DNA from 2 places in the Ureibacillus sp. GCM10028918 genome. Region 2 is predicted to be linked to the other one. Evidence: riboswitches for the same ligand, from Rfam matches in the RefSeq annotation. Region 2 holds a riboswitch; the other holds the start of a gene.
What was found. Region 2 has a riboswitch for FMN ahead of ACFQU5_RS04190 (ECF transporter S component). Riboswitches for the same ligand answer to the same signal wherever they lie in the genome.
Positions count from the first base shown of each region.

Region 1: it holds a riboswitch for FMN, as region 2 does, so the genes downstream of both, ribE (riboflavin synthase) here and ACFQU5_RS04190 (ECF transporter S component) in region 2, are expected to answer to the same signal.

Region 1 is NZ_JBHTFK010000032.1:25,467-28,891, forward strand. It holds gene ribH (6,7-dimethyl-8-ribityllumazine synthase) at 1-387, opposite strand, end outside; gene ribB (3,4-dihydroxy-2-butanone-4-phosphate synthase) at 421-1,047, opposite strand; gene ribE (riboflavin synthase) at 1,065-1,703, opposite strand; FMN riboswitch at 1,823-1,955, opposite strand; FMN riboswitch at 2,085-2,218, opposite strand; gene rlmD (23S rRNA (uracil(1939)-C(5))-methyltransferase RlmD) at 2,414-3,425, shown strand, end outside.
Region 2 is NZ_JBHTFK010000005.1:177,442-180,866, reverse strand. It holds gene ACFQU5_RS04195 (hypothetical protein) at 1-986, shown strand, start outside; FMN riboswitch at 1,099-1,270, shown strand; gene ACFQU5_RS04190 (ECF transporter S component) at 1,544-2,122, shown strand; gene ACFQU5_RS04185 (MerR family transcriptional regulator) at 2,549-2,950, shown strand; gene glnA (type I glutamate--ammonia ligase) at 3,001-3,425, shown strand, end outside.

The DNA of each region.
Region 1 (3,425 bases), on a different contig from region 2:
CGCTCTTTCAATCGCTTGTTCGATGTTTTCTGTTGTTACGATTCCGAAGATTACCGGTACATTCGAATTTAAGGATACACTTGCTATCCCTTTTGCCGCTTCATTATTTACATAGTCATAATGAGTTGTTGCACCGCGAATGACAGTACCTAATCCGATAACAGCATCGTATTCACCAGTTTCCACCATTTGTTTTGCGATAAATGGCACTTCGAAAGCTCCGGGCACCCAAGCTAAATCAATGTTTTCTTCGTTAACACCGTGTCTTTTTAGACCATCTAGAGCTCCATCAACTAATTTTGAAGTGATAAAGTCATTAAATCGTCCCACTACAATTCCTATTTTTAAATCTGTCCCGATTAAATTTGCTTCAAATAATTTTCCCATTTTACAAACTCCTCCTAAGTAATACTTCTCTTTTTATTCACCTATTAGAATATTTCGATCTTGTTTTTCAAAGTAGCTGACCAAATCTTCGATGGATATGATTTTTAATTCGTGTTGAGCAGCAAAATTCATCAAACCGTCTAAACGTAGCATGTTCCCGTCATCGCCCATGATTTCACATATTACTCCAGCAGGATAACTACCACAAGCTTTTGCTAAATCAACTGCTGCTTCGGTATGGCCCCTTCTTTCCAGTACTCCATTTGCTTTTGCTATTAATGGGAATACATGACCAGGTCTTCTAAAATGATTCGCTGCACTATTTTCATTGATCATTTGAAGAATGGTAAAAGAACGTTCGTATGCACTGATGCCAGTTGTTGTATCAATATGATCTACACTTACTGTAAATGCAGTTTGATGATTATCCGTATTGTGTTCCACCATTGAAGGCAATTCTAACTTTTTTGCAAGTCCCTCTTCTATGGGTGTACAAATTAACCCACGTCCAAATGTAGCCATAAAGTTAATATTTTCGGGAGTTGCAAATTCCGCTAGAACTACTAAATCCCCTTCATTTTCACGATTTTCATCATCCACTACAATGACGATTTTTCCTGATTTTAAGTCGAGTAAAGCTTCTTCGATTGTATTTAGCATCTTGAACCACCACCTTTTTAGAATCCATTCTGTCTTAAAAAATCCATTGTTAAATTTGAACTTTGTTCAGTCTTATTTAAATGATGCAAAACATACTTTCCAAGCATGTCTGTTTCAATATTGACCATCTCTCCAACACCTTTTCGACCTAAAATTGTCTCTGTGAAAGTATGAGGTATGAGTGAAACCGTGATACTGCTATCTGTTACTTGAAAAATCGTAAGACTAGTTCCATCAATTGTAATTGAGCCCTTTAGAATGCAATTAGTTAAAAGCTGTTTTGCTAATTCAATTTCGATATAAACAGCATTGGAAACAGGTCTCTTACTTTTGATGGTTCCTACTCCATCCACATGGCCTGAAACAAGATGTCCTCCAAATCTGCCATTTGCACTCATTGCTCTCTCCAAATTAACAAAGTCACCCAATTTAAGCGTATGGATCGTTGTTGCCTTGACCGTTTCCGGCATGACATCCACTGTTATTTCTTCTTTGTTAAAACTGGTGATTGTTAGACATACACCATTTACCGCAATGCTATCGCCTAAATGTGCATCTGAAACAATTTTTGACGTTGCAATCGTTAGCTCCATGCTATTCACATCTTTTTTAATGCCCGTCACTTTTCCTTGATCTTCAATAATGCCCGTAAACATCTACTCACCTCTTTCAAACTGGAAAAATAAAAACTCCTTAGCATCCTAAGGAGTTTGGGAGTATTCATGGCATAGTTAAATAAACTCTTTGAAAGTACCATTTTCAAAAAGTGCCATAATTTATCCTTCTCCCATCCAGACTATACTGTCGGCTTTGGACTCTCACCAAATCCTGCTCAAAAGAGCTCACGGGCTTAGAAGATCTACTTCATCACCGTCGATTGGGAATTTCACCCGACCCCGAAGGACATTATTTACTTAAGCATTTTAAATTAAATAAAAAATCCCGTCATTTTGGTTGACGGGATTAGAAAGCACATGAAAAAGATTATAGGAAAATAGACCAATCAAAATTAAAATTTTTATGGTTTTTCTATAATAATGCTCCTTCTCCCATCCAGACTATACTGTCGGCTTTGGATTCACACCAAAATCCTGCTCATAAGAGCTCACGGGCTTAGAAGTTTTACTTCATCACCGTCGATTGGGAATTTCACCCGACCCCGAAGGAATTATTTATTTAATTTGTAACAACGATATCACGAATCCAAAATTTTATCCACTCTACAATATCGCGGACAATTTTTGAGTTCCTTATATCACTTGGCACTATATGAAATATTTATCCATTGGCTTTAGATTTCTCCTTCGCTATAATGGTTAGATGAACTTATTAAAGGACGTGAACGCTTTTGAGCGATAAAGTAATGATGGAAATCGGACAAAAATTTCCTTTAACCATAAAAAGATTAGGAATTAATGGCGAAGGAGTTGGCTTTTATAAACGCAATGTCGTGTTTGTAAAAGGTGCACTGCCAGGCGAAGAAGTAACCGTAAAAGTGTCAAAGGTGCAACGCAATTTTGCCGAAGCTGATATTTTAAATGTTCGGAAAGCTTCAAAAGAGCGACAAGAACCAAGCTGCCCTGTTTATAACGAATGTGGCGGCTGTCAGCTACAGCATCTAACATATGATGGGCAACTAAAAGAAAAACGCGATATGGTCGTACAATCACTAGAAAAGTACGTAAAATCCGTAGCAGAAACGACTGACATTCGACCAACAATTGGAATGGACAATCCTTGGCATTATCGAAACAAAAGCTCCTTCCAAGTACGTAAAGAAGGTAAACGTGTTTATGCAGGACTTTATGCAGAAGGAACAAACAAACTGTTGAATATCAATGACTGTGCTGTTCAGCATCCTTTAACATCGAAAATAACTGTAGCAACACGAAAAATATTGCAAAAACTAAATATCTCCATTTATGATGGAAAAACTTTAGACGGATTAGTAAGAACAATCGTTGTTCGTACTGCTATCCACACTAACGAAACACAAGTATGTTTAGTTACGACAAGAAAAGATATACCGCATAAAGATGAACTAATCGAGCGTATGCTAAAAATCGATCCAAGTATTGTTTCTATTACACAGAATATTAATCGTGAGAAAACATCACTTATTTTTGGTGATGAAACAATTACTCTTTCTGGAAAAGAAACAATTCACGAAAATCTTGGTGAACTAGCATTTGATTTATCTTCTCGTGCTTTCTTCCAGCTAAACCCGGAGCAAACTGTACATTTATATGATGAAATCAAAAAAGCTGCACAGTTAACTGGTAAAGAAAAAGTAGTAGACGCTTATTGTGGTGTAGGAACAATCGGTTTATGGTTGGCACATCAGGCAAAAGAAGTACGTGGTATGGATGTAGTTCCTG
Region 2 (3,425 bases):
CTTCTTCATCCGATTCTGCTGAGGAAAGTGCAGTTACATCTGAATCTAGTGATATGAGCGGTATGCAAAAAGAAATGAAGATTACTGAATCGACAACAGAAGAGTCGGCAATGAGTATGATGAATACGGAGGGGGGAGATCTTCGTACGGCTGCTTACCCTGAAGAGATTGAGGGGAAAACAGTGTTTAAATTAGGATTGGCTAGTGATGCTGCGGATAGCTTGCCCATCACTGTATTAATTCCAGATGACATAATTCAAAAGGATTTTGGCAATGTTACGCCAACAGGAGTGGAACTCTATAATCGTTACGCACCTCTGTTTAACGAAAGTGCAATAGGTTTTACGGAATATCATCCGTATGCCGGGACAATTACTGAATTAGGTGATGGAGTAATCCATACTTTACCACACGATCAACAATATGATATGGCATCCGGAACGCTAACAACGTATTTCGCATCATTAATTGATACTTTTAGTTATTCATATGATGAAGTTGCTTTATTAAATGAAGAAGGTTCTGCTTTTGTTTTTAGTGAAGTGGGGGAACCCAGTACGCCGATTGCTCTAAATAGCGAGACAACTCAATATAATTACTTTAGGCATACACAAAGTGACGGTACAACCTATTTGGCTCCAAATTTTAGAGAAGCCTTCTCTGCTGTAGATGAAGCAATTATTGCTATGAAAGAAGAAACGAATGATATATACAAGTCCGTCATTTTACCGGGAATAGATTATGAAGTAACGGTTGAAAATCAATTAGTGACCGTCAGATTCACTGAAGAAGTTGATCTGGATAGTTTTGATGGCGTGCAAGCGATGCAAATGATTGAGGGGATTTTGTTGACTGCAGCGAGTTTTGATATGAATGTACAATTTGAAAATGTAGTACAAACCGAATGGCAAGGGTTTGATTTTTCAACAGTACTTCCTAAGCCGATTGGAGCAAATGAAATTTCTTATTGGACAGTTTATCGATAATAGTTACCATACCGAAAAATGTCTAGTAGTTGAGTAGGATTAACTTATTTTCCATCTTTACATCATCTCAAAATCAAGATATAATGAGACTGTAACATAAAATTTAATATTGATTCATCTTCGGGGCAGGGTGAAATTCCCGATCGGCGGTAATAGAAGCTGCAATTTCTGACCATTAACTTGGAGGATTTTGCATAAAGTTTCTTCAGCCCGCGAGCTTATTATGAGCAGGATTTGGTGCGATTCCAAAGCCGACAGTATAGTCTGGATGGGAGAAGGTGAAGGTACGGTCTCTTTTCGTTATTTAAAGGAAGCTGTGCGTAAAAAAAGTATTGCAAATGCGATAATTACGTATTTACTATACTATTTTTTGAGTATCTTTTTTTAGCTTAGAATGCGATGCTCATTTAACGTGCAATTTCTCTTTTTTTCAATGTGCCTAAACTCTCCCTTATGCTAATTTGCGTAGGGGATTTTATTATGTTCATTGAAAATGAATAATTGAAAGGCTGTCCTTTCTTCTAGCTTAGTTGAATCAGCAAAGAGGAGAGATTATGATGGTAAATCAAAAGCTCAAGTTGCGTTCATTCGTCACAGTCGCAATGTTAAGTAGTATCTCATTCATACTAATGCTACTTAATTTTCCGTTGCCGTGGTTTCCGGTATTTTTACAAATTGATTTCAGTGATGTTCCTGCATTAATTGCTACAATTACAATGGGACCGGTTGCTGGTATTTTAGTAGAATTATTCAAAAACATTTTAGACTGGATTTTTTCCGGTACACCAACAGGAGTTCCGGTAGGGCATATGGCAAACTTTGCAACAGGTCTTTTATTCATTCTGCCTGTCTACTATATCTATAAAAAGTTCCCTACAATTAAAGGGTTAAGCTTTGGTCTAGTGGCTGGTACAGTAATCATGTCAGTAGGTATGAGTCTATTAAATTATGTAGCGTTTTTACCTATGTATACTTACTTCCTTGGATGGGGTAGTTTTGATATGAAAGAAACGATTGTATTAGGGATTCTGCCATTTAATATGATTAAAGGTATTATGCTCATGGTTATTGTGATTTTGCTGTTCCGTACCATGAAAGTATGGATCGAAAATCAAAGAGCACAATATTTATTATAAATAGATTTCGAAGCTGTTCATTAAGTCGACTAAAACGACTTAATGAGCGGCTTTTTTGTTGTTAAATTAGGGATAGAGTTTGTGAAAAGCAGTCTGTAGTAGTTTTGGAACCAAATTATGAGATGAATATAGAAAAAAAGGTATCGAGGTGTGTCTTGGTGCTTCGGATAGCTTGAAAATAAGAGAAAAAACATTTCTAACACCAAATGAAAGCTCCTTGTAAACTTACATATGGCAAAACAACTACTTAGAAAAATCAGTAAACTCATCGATCGGACCTTGTAAACCTTACAGTCTGTAGGTTTTCTGTTTCATCTAAAAATTAGATGAATAAAATCTAATTTTTGTATGTTATTTTTTCTAACATAGTATTGATATTATAAATAACATAGATTAGAATAAACGTATGAAAGGGAGGCGATGTGGATGAGTCGAGAGTTTCGAAGAGCAATGCCGTTACTCCCTATTAGCATGGTTATGCAATTAACGGAGTTAACTGCGAGGCAAATTCGGTATTACGAAGAACATAAGCTAATTGAACCTGCAAGATCCGAGGGTAATCGTAGAATGTTCTCACTTGACGATGTAGATGCATTATTAGAAATTCGAGAACTTCTTGACCAGGGAATTAACATGGCAGGAATAAAAAAAGTATTCGATATGAGAAAAAACAATAACAACCATGTTAAATCCTCCAATAAAATGGCAATTTCAGATTCAGAGCTTCGCGCGATATTGCGTGAAGAGATGCAGCAAGCACAAATTATGCAAAAGGCTTCATTAAGACAAGGAGATTTATCTCGCTTTTTCCAAGCGAAGGGTGAGTAAATTATATTTTGAATTTTTTAATAATTTATAATATTAGGAGAGTGGATTAATTGGTTAAGTACACAAAAGAAGACATTAAACAAATCGTTAAAGATGAGGGTGTAAAATACATTCGTCTACAATTTACCGACATCCTGGGTACTATTAAAAACGTAGAAATTCCATTAAGCCAATTAGACAAAGCATTAGATGACAAAATGATGTTCGATGGTTCATCAATTGAAGGTTTCGTACGTATTGAAGAATCTGATATGTACTTAAAGCCAGACTTAGATACATTTGTAATCTTCCCATGGACTGCTGAAAAAGGGAAAGTAGCTCGACTAATCTGTGACATTACAAATCCAGATGGCACACCATTCGCAGGAGATCCACGAGCAAACTTAAAACGCGTATTAGCTAACATGGAAGAGTTAGGCTTCACTAGCTTTAACTTAGGACCTGAGCCAGAATTCTTCTTATTTAAATTAGATGA